DNA from 3 places in the Aminobacter sp. Y103A genome. Region 1 is predicted to be linked to each of the others. Evidence: riboswitches for the same ligand, from Rfam matches in the RefSeq annotation. Region 1 holds a riboswitch; each other region holds the start of a gene.
What was found. A riboswitch is a leader RNA that binds a small molecule or an ion and turns the genes downstream of it on or off. The one in region 1 is predicted to bind cobalamin.
Positions count from the first base shown of each region.

Region 1 (4,259 bases):
CCAGCTGGGCGAGGCGAGCCGCAGCTCGTTCCGCCTCAACGGCGCCCTGCAGGGGGCGACCGCTGAAACGGTAGGCAACATCCGCGGCATCAAGTCGAATGCGGTTGAGCGCTTCTTCATCGGGCGCTGGTCCGCGAAGTCGGCCGAAGCCATCAAGGCGCGCTGGCACATACTCGACCTCTCGCACTCCTATTCGTTCACGCTTGGCCTGCTGAGCGAGATCCTGACGCTGCTCGTCGTCCTCGTCGGCTGCTGGCGCATCCTGCGCGGCGATCTCACGATCGGTGGCCTGCTTGCGCTGCAGCTGCTCGTCACCCGGGCGACCATGCCGATGCTGACCAGTGCCGGCATCCTGATCCAGTTCCATTCGGTGAGCGCCACCGTCTCGGCCCTCGCGGCTTTCCTCAAGCGCCAGCCGGAGCGCGCCATCGTTGCCCCGGCGCTGCGTGCTGCTGATTTCGGCCCGATCACGGTCGAGGATCTGACCTTCCGCTATCCCGAGGCGACGGCTGCGGCACTCAACGGTGTCAGCCTGGTGCTGCCGGCGACGGGCGTCGTGGCGATCGTCGGCCGCAATGGCTCCGGCAAGTCCAGCCTGCTGCGCGTGCTTTTGGGACTGGAGCGCGATCATGCCGGCAAGGTGGCAATCGGCGGCATCGACGTCCGCGCCTACAATCCGCGCTGGCTGCGCGGCCGCATAGGTGTTGTCGACCAGGAGACGTCGCTGTTTTCGGGTACCATCCGCGAGAACCTTCAGGCGTCGCTGCCGCGCCCGCTTCGCGACGACGAGATCGACAAGGCGCTGGCGTTTTCCTCCGCCGACAAGTTCACCGCCGGCCTGCCCAAAGGCATCGACACCGAACTGGTGCAGGCAGGGCAGAACCTCTCCGGCGGCCAGCGCCAGCGCCTGGCGATTTCGCGCGCCGTGCTGCGCGATCCGCACATCGCCGTTTTCGACGAACCTACTTCGGCGCTCGACGCCGAATCGGCGATGGCGCTCGAGCGTGAGCTGCTGGCCTTCGGCCGCGACCGCCTCGTCATCATCGTCACGCATCATCTCTTTTCGGCGCGTTCGGCCGACATGATCGTCGTGCTCGACGACGGCAGAATCGTCGGCACGGGCAGCCATGAGGCTCTGAATGCCGAATGCCCGGTCTATCAGGCGCTGTGGCGCGACTACGTCAGGGATTGATCGGCCGCCGGCGTTGATCGGTCGATGAGGTGGAAATGATTCTTCCACCTGTTGACACGACACCGGGCAGTCATACTACATGTAGACATCGTGGTCTTCCGAGTTGATTCCAGCTCGGGAGCTAAGAGGGAAGCCGGTGCGCGATTTCGCAATGCCGGCGCTGCCCCCGCAACTGTAAGCAGTGAGTTGCTGTCGCGTAGTGCCACTGGCGCCAATGGGCGCTGGGAAGGCCAGACAGCAGCAATGACCTGCGAGCCAGGAGACCTGCCGCGATCGAGTCTGAACGTCCACGGGCGGGGTGTCCGGTGGTGCGCTTGCGTTCTGCTGGCTTGCGCCGGCCGAAATCCGGCATGCGTCCGCCCAAGGCCCTTCGCCCCCAAACCATCGGGGAAGATGATGCCGGCGACCTCTACACTTCAATCCAGCGGAACCGACAGCGTTCCGTCCGCTCTCAGCCAGGGTTCCGAGACCGCGTCCGAACCTGGCTACCGTGTCATCCGGCGCAACGGCGCGGTGACGCCGTTCGATGCGATCAAGATCACTGTGGCGCTGACCAAGGCATTTCTCGCCACCGAGGGTTCGGTGGCCGCCGGTTCGCGCCGCGTCCACGACGTCGTCGAGGAACTGGCCGGCCAGGTGTTCGCCGCGCTGACCAGGCGGGCAGATAGCGGCCGCACCTTCCACATCGAGGAAATCCAGGACCAGGTCGAACTGGCGCTGATGCGCTCCGAGCATCACAAGGTCGCCCGCGCCTATGTGCTCTACCGCGAGGAACGTGCCCGCGAACGCGCTGCCGCCAAGGTCACGTCGGTCGAGGTCGCCGCACCGCCGCTCCAGGTCAAGGCCGATGACGGCGGCCTGGCACCGCTGAACGAGACGCGACTGGCCCGCATTGTCGACGAGGCCTGCAGCGGGCTCGAGGCCGTCTCAGCGGATGCGATCCTGGCCGAGACAAGGCGCAATCTCTATGACGGCATCACCGCCGACGAGCTTTCGCTGGCGCCGATCCTGGCCGCCCGTACGCTTGTAGAAACTGAACCGAACTACGCCTTCGTCAGCGCCCGGTTGTTGCTGGACCGGTTGCGGCGCGAGGCACTGAGCTTCGTCTCGGCCAGGTCTGAGCAGGCCACCCAGGCCGAAATGACCCAGCGCTATGCCACCTATTTCCCCGCCTTCATCGCCACCGGCATCAAGGCCGAATTGATCGACCCCGAACTTGGCCGTTTCGACCTTGCCAGGCTCAGTGCCGCGCTAAAGCCCGAGCGCGACCTGCAGTTCCAGTATCTGGGTCTGCAGACGCTCTATGACCGCTATTTCCTGCACAGCAAAGGCAAGCGTTTCGAACTGCCGCAGGCCTTTTTCATGCGCGTGGCGATGGGCCTGGCAGGCCGCGAGATCGACCGCGAGAGCCGCGCCATCGAGTTCTATGATCTTTTGTCGTCCTTCGATTTCATGGCCTCGACGCCAACGCTGTTCAACTCCGGCACGCTGCGCCCGCAATTGTCGTCCTGTTTCCTCACCACCGTCGCCGACGATCTCGACGGCATCTTCAAGGCGGTGAAGGACAATGCGCTGCTGGCCAAATATTCCGGCGGGCTCGGCAATGACTGGACCCCAGTGCGCGGCCTCGGCGCTCACATCAAAGGCACCAATGGCGAGAGCCGGGGTGTGGTGCCGTTCCTCAAGGTTGCCAACGACACGGCTATCGCCGTCAATCAGGGCGGCAAGCGCAAGGGTGCTGTCTGCGCCTATCTCGAGACCTGGCACGTCGACATCGAGGAATTCCTCGACCTCAGGAAGAACACCGGCGACGACCGCCGCCGCACCCACGACATGAACACCGCCAACTGGGTGCCGGACCTGTTCATGGAGCGCGTCGAGGCCGATGGCGTGTGGACGCTGTTTTCGCCCGACGAGGCGTCCGACCTGCACGATCTCTATGGCACGGCGTTCAAGGCGGCCTACGAAAGCTACGAGGCCAAGGCTCTGGCTGGTGGCATCAAGGTGTTCCGCACGGTCAGGGCGCTCGACCTGTGGCGCAAGATGCTGACCATGCTGTTCGAAACCGGGCATCCGTGGATCACCTTCAAGGACCCGTGCAACATCCGCTCGCCGCAGGGCCACATCGGCGTCGTGCATTCGTCGAACCTCTGCACCGAGATCACCCTCAACACTTCGAAGGACGAGGTCGCCGTCTGCAATCTCGGTTCGGTCAATCTTGCCAATCATATCGCAGCCGAGGGGCTCGACATCGACCGTCTGGCGCGCACCGTGAAGACGGCGATGCGCATGCTCGACAATGTCATCGACATCAATTTCTACACCATCCCCGAAGCCAGGCGCTCCAACCTGCAGCATCGTCCTGTCGGCCTCGGCCTGATGGGATTCCAGGATGCACTTCAGGCGCTGAAGATCCCCTATGCGTCAGACGCTGCCGTGGCCTTCGCCGACGCCAGCATGGAGGCGATCTCCTACAACGCGATTTCGGCGTCCTGCGACCTTGCCGCCGAACGCGGGCGTTATCCGAGCTTTGACGGTTCGCTGTGGTCGAAGGGCATCCTGCCGATCGATTCCATCGACCTCTTGGCCAAGGCGCGCCCCGGTGTCGACATGGACGGCGCCTCGACGCTCGACTGGGATGCCTTGCGCAAGCGCGTCAGGAAGACAGGTATGCGCAACTCCAACACCATGGCGATCGCGCCGACGGCGACCATCTCCAACATTTGCGGTGTCGCGCAGTCGATCGAGCCGGCCTACCAGAACCTGTTCGTCAAATCGAACATGTCCGGCGACTTCACCGTGGTCAACGCAGCACTGGTGCATGAGCTGAAGGCGCGCGGCCTGTGGGACGAGGTCATGGTCTCCGACCTCAAATATTTCGACGGCTCGATCGGCCGGATCGACCGCATCCCCGACGACCTCAAGGCGCTCTTCGCTACCGCCTTCGAGATCGACAGTGCCTGGCTGATCGAGGCAGCGTCGCGTCGGCAGAAATGGATCGACCAGGCCCAGTCGCTCAACCTCTACATCGCCGATCCAAGCGGCAAGAAGCTCGACGCGCTCTACC
Region 1 covers NZ_AP017986.1:584,522-588,780, forward strand. The annotation lists gene Amn_RS02795 (peptidase domain-containing ABC transporter) at 1-1,192, shown strand, start outside; cobalamin riboswitch at 1,267-1,478, shown strand; gene Amn_RS02800 (ribonucleoside-diphosphate reductase subunit alpha) at 1,589-4,259, shown strand, end outside.

Region 2 (4,259 bases), 1.7 Mb from region 1:
GGGTTGAGGGATTGTCCACCTAGCTGTTCGGACAATCAAGATCGCGTGATCAATGGTCTTGCCCGCTGTCGCTGAATATGTGAACGCATTCAGTATTCATCAATTCGGGCGTGGCAAAGTTGGCGTCCGATACATCCCTCTATCGGACGACCACGCAATGAAAAGAGTTCGCAAGGCAGTTTTTCCGGTCGCGGGCCTTGGCACGCGTTTTCTGCCTGCCACCAAGTCTATCCCCAAGGAAATGCTGACTGTGGTCGATCGCCCTGTGATCCAGTACGTGGTCGACGAGGCGCGCGAAGCGGGCATCGAACATTTCATCTTTGTCACCGGCCGCAACAAGGCGGTCATCGAAGACCATTTCGACGTCCAGTTCGAACTTTATGATACGCTGGCCCAGCGCGGCAAGACCGAGCAACTGGAGCGCCTGCAGCGGTTGCAGCCGGCCCCGGGCCAGACCTCGTTCACGCGACAGCAGGTACCGCTCGGCCTTGGCCACGCAGTGTGGTGTGCGCGCGAGCTGGTCGGCGACGAGCCCTTCGCGCTGCTGTTGCCCGACATGATCATGCAGTCGGAAAAGAGCTGCATGCGCGAGATGGTCGAGCTCTATGCCGAAACCGGCAACAACATCATCGCCGTCCAGGAATGCGACCCGGCCGAGGCGCACAAATACGGCATCGTCGGCAAGGGCAAGTCGGTTCACACCGGCTTCGAGATCGAGGGCATGGTGGAAAAGCCCAAGCAGGGCACGGCACCCTCGAACCTGTTCATCAATGGCCGCTACATTCTGCAGCCGGAGATTTTCAAGATCCTGGCAAGCCAGGAGCGTGGCGCTGGCGACGAGATCCAGCTGACCGACGCCATGCTCAAGCTCGAGAAGATGCAGTCCTTCTACGGCTATCATTATCGCGGCCGCACCTTCGACTGCGGCTCGCCGGAAGGTTTCGTCGAAGCCAACGTTGCCTTTGCCTTGTCGCGCTCCGATCTCAGCAGGAGCATGGCCGGCGTCATCGAAGGGCTGCTCGGCGAGATCAAGCTGGGCAAATAAGCCACATGTCGCCTGTGCGTCAGGATTGGACGCACGGTGCGATGGCTTTCGGCCGCTGCTGCCGCTAGAAATACCCTGCCAGGTGCCCGCAGCGATGCGGGAGAATCGGGAACACGGTGCAAATCCGTGGCGTGCCCAACGCTGTAAGAGGGACCGTATCGGCAGAGGCCACTGTTCATCCAACGGGAAGGCGCCGCAGACGGGTTGAACTCGAGCCAGAAGACCGGCCCGGCAGACATCGACCTCCGCATGGTCAGGCGGAGGGAACCGACATGCTCGCCAGGGGATATGCGATGCTTGCTGACCAGTTGAAGGCCGCTTCAGGCTGTTTCGATATCGCCGCACAGGATGCCGTTTACCGCGCCATCTTCACGCGCCGCGACGTTCGCAGCCATTTTCTGCCTGATCCGATCGACGACGATGTGCTGGCGCGGCTGCTGCTGGCTGCCCATCACGCGCCGTCGGTCGGCTTCATGCAGCCGTGGAACTTCATCGTCATCAGAGATCGCGAACGACGCGAGCGGGTCCGCGACCTGTTCTTTGCGGCGCGGCAGCAGGAACTGCCTGAGATCGCCGAGGAGCGGCGGGAGCTGTACCGCAAGCTCAAGCTCGAAGGCATCTGCGAAAGCCCGCTCAACCTGGTCATCACCTGCGACCGCAGCCGTTCGGCAAACTCTCCGCTCGGGCGATGGCACAATCCCGAGATGGACCTCTTCAGCACCGTCTGCGCAGTTCAGAATTTCTGGCTCGCCGCGCGTGCCGAGGGCATAGGCGTCGGCTGGGTCAGCATCCTCGATCGCGAGGCGCTGAAGCAGTTGCTAGGCATTCCCGATCACGTCGTGCCGGTGGCCTATCTCTGCGTCGGCCACGTCAGCGAATTCGCCGACAAGCCCGATCTCGAGCGCCATGGCTGGGGATGCCGTCTGCCGCTTGCCGAGCTGATCATGAGCGAGGTCTATGCGGGGCAGGGGGAGACGGCCTTGAGGGCCGCAGCCGCCGCGATCGGCGGTTTGCCCCAAGCAGGTTAGCGCTGGATTTTCAACCCGACGAAGACGCTGTTGGTCTTGGCGTCGCGGAACGGCAAGGTGCTGTCGAAGGTCTCATGGCGCAGCTTGCCGGTCAGGCCGGCGTAGCGGTTGAGCCACCAGGTCAGGCCCGCTTCGGCGCTGAGCCTCAGCTCGTGGTCGTTCGAGCTGGCATAGTCGCGGTAGCCGACGCCGCCGGCGAGGAATGCAGTCAGGTTGGAACGGATCTGCCGTTCGACGCTGAGGCGGCCGTTGTAGAGCACCGAACCGCTGTCGCCGGCAGTGGTCGAACCTTCGACCAGGGTTTCGCCGGTCAGGCCGACGATCGTGCCGCGCATCGGCGACCATCTGAGATCAGCGGCAATCGTCGCGGCGGAAACCGTCTTCAGCCGGTCGTCGTCGAAATCCTCCGAAATCCAGCCGGCCGAAATCTCGCCGCCGAATTTTTCGCCCATGTCGATCTCGACGCCGGCGCGGGCGCCGGTACGCTTGGACGAGCGCTCGAAACCGGCGGTGTCGAAGCGCAGGTCATAGACCCGGCGGCCGAATTCGACCTCGCCAAAGGGCGTCAACGCCGGTGAGACCTCGTAGCCGACGCGGACCTTGCCGGTATAGAGCCTGGAGTCGCGGTCCTTCTGTGAGAGCGTGGTGCCGTCGGTCAGTTCGGCGTCGCTGTAGCTTTCGTCGACAGCTTCGCCGGTCACTCCGAAGCGGAACTTGCCGACGGCCTTTTCGACACCCAGCGCGCCGTTCAGCGTGTGCAGGGTCGGCCGCTCGGCGGTGCCGGAGATGACCACGGGCGACGACGTCGATTCCGGGCGCATGCTGTAGCCGAGCCGCGCCAATGCGCGCATGTCGTCGGCGAGATCGAGCTGCAGCCGCCCGTCGATGCCGCCGCTGAGATCCTTGACCTCCTGGCCGGAGATGGATTTTCGGTAGTTGCCATAGGCGTCGATGGTCGCCGAATGGCTCTCCCAATCGGACGCGGCGTTCAGCCTGAGAGTCGTCTCGGACAGAACGGCCGACTTTCCGTTAAAGCTGGAATCCGCATTCGACGTCGCGGTGACGCCCTGTTCAAGGCTCGGCTTCAGAACGAAGGTGCCGAAACGGATGCCAGTCGGCTCGAACGGGTTCGCATCCGGCTGAGGCCTGCGGCCTTCGATGGCGCGCTGGCGCTCGGCTTCGGGTCCGTTCTCGATCTCCGTTTCGGAATCGACGGTGCCCTGGCGCACGGTGCCGGTGGTCAGCTCTTCGTCGGCTGCCGGCACTGCTGGCCGCTCGGCAGCCGTCGGCGCGGCGGTGCCGGCCAGCCGCTCGCGTGCCTCGCGGGCGCGCTGGCGCGCGGTCGTGGGCGGACGGGCGGATGGCAAGGAGCCGGCCGATGTGCCGTCGGCGTTGGGCGGTTCGCTGAACAAATCGGTGGCCTCAGCGTCAGCCTGGGTTGGAATCGCGCCGGGGCTGACCGGCTGGTAGGCCGGTGCCTGGTCCTGCGCCTGCTCGGCCGCAGGGCGCCTTTTGTAAAGCCGCAGGGTGTTGTTGATGTCGTCTTCGCTGACCGGTCCGCGCAAGGCGGTTTCCTGGGCATGCAGCGGTGCGGCGCACAGCAACGTCGCCACGCTTGCCGTCGCCAGCAAGATGCGGAGTGCCGTGGTCTGTGTCCGTTGCTCCGGCCTGATCTGCGCCATCTTTCCCACTGCTTCGCCGACGCAAGGGCGTCGCACTTACCAACTGGTAAATCGCCATGGTTAACGGAGCGTTTCCCGCACGCCCTGAGAGGCCTCGTTTTGGGCGGATAATCATGGACAGCCGCACGCCGACGCGCTAACGCATGCGCCATGCACGCTGGATCGCTGAAAAAAGAGCCGGACGGGCAGGCGTCGATCGCCTCCGCGCTCCGCACCGTCACCATCGAGCAGGCCGGCATCGCCGCGCTTGTCGCAGCGCTTGAAGGCCCGCTCGCCGAGCCATTCGCCAGGGCTGTCTCGATCCTGGGCCAGCTCAGCGGCCGGGCGATCATCACCGGCGTCGGCAAAAGTGGGCATATCGGCTCCAAGCTGGCGGCGACCTTGGCCTCCACCGGGACTCCGGCCTATTTCGTCCATCCTTCGGAAGCCATTCACGGCGATCTCGGCATGATCACCAGGGAAGACGCGATCGTCGCACTCTCCTGGTCGGGTGAAACAGCAGAG
Region 2 covers NZ_AP017986.1:4,457,114-4,461,372, reverse strand. The annotation lists gene galU (UTP--glucose-1-phosphate uridylyltransferase GalU) at 158-1,045, shown strand; cobalamin riboswitch at 1,109-1,291, shown strand; gene bluB (5,6-dimethylbenzimidazole synthase) at 1,339-2,073, shown strand; gene Amn_RS21880 (outer membrane beta-barrel protein) at 2,070-3,755, opposite strand; gene Amn_RS21875 (KpsF/GutQ family sugar-phosphate isomerase) at 3,906-4,259, shown strand, end outside.
Region 2: another riboswitch for cobalamin. It lies ahead of bluB (5,6-dimethylbenzimidazole synthase); the one in region 1 lies ahead of Amn_RS02800 (ribonucleoside-diphosphate reductase subunit alpha).

Region 3 (4,259 bases), 2.6 Mb from region 1:
TCACCAGAGCAGCGGCGATCAGCGTCAGCACCGGCGGGACGCGCAGGAAGGCGAGGCCAAGCACGCTGGCGAGCGCGATATGATGCAGGATGCCGAAGAAGATGAAGGTGTCGGGCGTGGCGAACCAGGTGGCGACGGTGATCGCTAGTGCCGCCGCTGTCACCATGGCGAGCCGCCTGAAATAGCCGGGCCAGCGGATGCCCTTGGCATGTGCCAGCACCAGGCTGACGCCGACGAGGAACAGGAAGCTCGAGGCGATGCAGCGCGCGAACAGCTTCCAGTTGCCATAGGCGGTCATGCCCGGATCGGCATAACCGAAGAATTCGAGGTCCCAGGCGAAGTGGTAGATCGCCATGGCGATCAGGGCTACGCCGCGGGCGATGTCGATGACCGATACGCGCCGAGAAGGTGCTTTGATCTGGTCGGGGTCCGGTTGCATCGTCATATTGTTCGCTTCTGCGTTTTCGGGTGTTGCAGCGCCCATGCAGCACTATCATGGTTGAAGCGGGGCGGAAGAGAGCAGAACTGTCTGTCGTGCACAGGGTTAAGCAATTGATGGGGCGGGCATGAGCGGACGAAAGATGGCGCTGACCGAGGAACTGGTGGCGCGTTGCCATCGCGAGGTCGCTGACACGGGCCCCGACCCCGATGCGATGCATCTCGACGACGCCGACTATGAGGTGATGATCGACGAGACGCTTGCCGCGCGTCCCGGCAATGGACCGTTGTGGCTGTTTGCCTATGGATCGCTGATCTGGAAACCCGAGGTGGAGCACACCGACGAAAGGGTGGCGCTGGCGCGCGGCTGGCACCGTTCGTTCTGCATCAACATGACCCGCTGGCGCGCCACAAAGGCTGAGCCTGGACTGATGATGGGCATGGATCGCGGCGGCCAGTGCAAGGGCGTGGCGCTCAGGCTGACGGACGGCGACCGCCGCGAGCAGCTGGACAGGCTGTTTCGCCGCGAGATGACGCTGAAACCCTCCACCTACAAGCCGCGCTGGCTGAAGCTCGCCACCGATGAAGGTCCGTTGACCGCGCTCGCCTTCGTCATCAACCGCAAAGGCCACGCCTATGCCGGCGCGCTGGGCGAGGACGCGGTGGCGGAGCGACTGGCGACGACCTGCGGCCATTGGGGTTCGGCTGCGGACTATCTCTATAATGTGGTCAGCAACCTCGAGCAGCGGGCGATCCACGATCGGCATCTGTGGCGGCTCCAGCATCTGGTGGCCGAGCGAATCGTGGCCCGCGGATGATCGCCGGAACGCCGCTTTCGAGCGCGGCGGCGTCGGAATTTGGTTTGCCGCCCAAGCCATTTGTTTCTATAGTTGCGGCGTCGTCGGTTCCGTTATGGAATCAAGAGGGAATGCGGTAAGGGCCATTTGAAGGTCCAAAGCCGTGGCTGCCCCCGCAACTGTATGCGGTTAGCTCTCCTCAAATGCCACTGAAGCTTGCTTCGGGAAGGCGGGGAAGGGTGCCGATCCGCAAGCCAGGAGACCTGCCGGCGACAGGCACTTATCTCTGTGCCCTCGGGTGGAGGGCGAAAGGACTTGTGATGAACACTGTTTCTGCTCTCGGCACCGACGTCTCTTCGCAGTCGCGTAGCATGCAGCTGGCGCTTGCCGCGCTGCTCGGCCTTTTCGTTGTTGGCTTCCTCGGGTTCTCGCATATGGACGTGGTGCACAACGCTGCCCACGACTATCGCCACTCGATGGCTTTCCCCTGCCACTAACCAAGGCGATCCAACAATGTCCATCTTCAGAAACGTCGTGTTCATCGCGGCGATCAGCGGGCTATTGGCAGGCGTGGTCCTTGCCGCACTCCAGACCTATGCAACCGTCCCGCTGATCCTCAAGGCGGAGACCTATGAGAACGCCGGCGGTGGCCATGAGCACGCCGCGGCACCAGTTGCCGGCACTGAGGCGACCGCCCCTGCGGCCGGCGCCGAAACCACGGCGGCACAGACTGCGGCGCCAGCCGAAGAAGAAGCCTGGGCTCCGGCCGACGGCGCTGAACGTTTTGCCTATTCGGCGCTCGCCAATATCGTCAGCGGCATCGCTTTCGGCCTGATCCTGGTCGCCGTTTCCGAGTTTGCCGGTGGCATCGCCAACTGGCGCCAGGGCGTGTTCTGGGGCTTTGCCGGCTTTGCCGTGTTTACCCTGGCTCCCGGTCTTGGCCTGCCGCCGGAGCTGCCGGCGATGCCGGCCGCCGATCTTGGCGCACGCCAGATCTGGTGGACGCTGACCGTCGTCGCCACCGCGGCGGGTCTCGCGCTGATCGCCTTCAAGCAGTCGCTGCCGCTGGCGATACTCGGTGTGGTGCTGATCGTTGCGCCGCACATCGTCGGTGCACCGCAACCGGAAAGCCACGAGTCGCCGATTCCAGCAGACCTGCACCACAGCTTCGTCGTCGCCGTCACCATCACCAATCTGGTGTTCTGGGTCGTGCTGGGGGCGGTGGCGGGCTACGTGCGCAACCGCTTCATGAGCGAGCCGGCGCCGTCGCTGAACAGCCGCCTTGCCTGAGAAGCTGACCCTCCTGCTCGGCGGCGCGCGCTCCGGTAAGAGCGCGCATGCCGAGCAGCTCATCACCCAATTTCCTGCGCCGTGGACCTATGTTGCCACGGCGCAGGCTTATGACGACGAGATGCGTGAGCGCATTTCGATCCATCTGGGACGCCGTGGCGAGGGCTGGCGGACGCTCGACGCGCCGCTGGATCTGGTAGGCGCGCTCGCCAGCCTGCCCGATGGCGCGCCTGTTCTGGTCGACTGCCTGACGCTTTGGCTTACCAATCATCTGCTGGCCGATCATGACGTCGAGGCCGAATGTGCGGCGCTCGTCGAGGCACTGTCGCGTCCGCGCGGGCCGTGGTTCGTGGTCTCCAACGAGGTTGGGCTCGGCATCGTGCCCGACAATGCACTGGCCCGCCGTTTTCGTGACGATGCCGGCAGGCTCAATCAGAAGGTGGCGGCCGTGGCCGAAGAGGTGCTGTTTCTTGTCGCCGGCCTGCCGATGAAGGTGAAATGATGAAGACGATCGACGAGCAGGAAGCCGAACGTCACCGCGCCAAGATGGCCAAGCGCAAGGCGGTTCAGGATGCCGAGGTCGCCGGCAAGACCATCGTCGAGAAGGGGCTGCTGATCGTCAACACGGGTCCCGGCAAGGGCAAGTCGACCGCGGCATTCGGTCTGGCGCTGCGCATGCTGGGTTATGGCCAGCGGGTTGGCGTCGTGCAGTTCATCAAGGGCGCCTGGCATTCGGGCGAGCAGGACGCATTCGCCGCCTTCGGTGACCGCGCCGTCTGGCACACGATGGGCGAGGGCTTTACCTGGGAGACGCAGGACATCAAGCGCGATATCGCCGCCGCCGAAGCAGCCTGGGCAAAGGCGCAGGAACTGCTGGCCGACCCGACAATTTCGCTTGTCGTGCTCGACGAGCTCAATATCGCACTGCGCTATGACTATCTCGATCTGGAGGCGGTGGTCGCGACGCTGCAGAACCGTCGCGAGGGCCTGCATGTCGTGGTCACCGGCCGCAACGCCAAGCCGGCGCTGGTCGAGGCTGCCGACCTTGTCACCGAGATGGGCGCGACCAAGCATCACTTCTCGGCCGGCGTGAAGGCTCAGAAGGGAATCGAGTTCTAGCGCTGCTGTGTCAGAGCCAGATGGCGAAGCCGATCAGGCCGATGGCGCCGACCAGGATGGCGTCGGCGGTCCAGTAGAGGCGGAGTGCTGCGCGGATATCCCGGGCATTGGCGTCCCGGCGGCCGCCCGCGCCCATGAAGGCGTCCTCGACCAAAACGCCGCCATAGGCGCGAGGGCCGGCAAGGGCGAGGCCGAGCGCGCCGGCCATGGCGGCCTCGGGCCAGCCGGCATTGGGTGAACGATGTTTTTGGGCGTCGCGCCAGACGGCCTCCCAGGCGGCCTTCGGGTCGGCGCCGGGCACGAGGGAGGCGGCGAGCACGATGGCAAGCGCGGTCAGGCGCGAGGCCGGCAGGTTGATGAGGTCGTCGAAACGGGCGGCGGCCCAGCCGAAGGCTTCGTGGCGGTTGGTGCGGTGGCCGATCATCGAATCGGCGGTGTTGGCCGCCTTGTAGGCGGCACCTCCAGCGAAACCTGAGATGGCGAGCCAGAAGGCAGGTGCGGTGATGCCGTCGGAGAAGTTTTCGGCCAGGCTCTCGATTGCGGCACGGCTGACGCCTGCTTCGTCGAGACGCTCGGGGTCGCGGCCGACGATCTGCGACACGGCCTTGCGACCGG
Region 3 covers NZ_AP017986.1:3,589,987-3,594,245, reverse strand. The annotation lists gene Amn_RS17675 (acetyltransferase domain-containing protein) at 1-445, opposite strand, end outside; gene Amn_RS17670 (gamma-glutamylcyclotransferase) at 567-1,256, shown strand; cobalamin riboswitch at 1,324-1,520, shown strand; gene Amn_RS17665 (CbtB domain-containing protein) at 1,556-1,732, shown strand; gene Amn_RS17660 (CbtA family protein) at 1,749-2,525, shown strand; gene cobU (bifunctional adenosylcobinamide kinase/adenosylcobinamide-phosphate guanylyltransferase) at 2,518-3,027, shown strand; gene cobO (cob(I)yrinic acid a,c-diamide adenosyltransferase) at 3,027-3,644, shown strand; gene cbiB (adenosylcobinamide-phosphate synthase CbiB) at 3,655-4,259, opposite strand, start outside.
Region 3: another riboswitch for cobalamin. It lies ahead of Amn_RS17665 (CbtB domain-containing protein); the one in region 1 lies ahead of Amn_RS02800 (ribonucleoside-diphosphate reductase subunit alpha).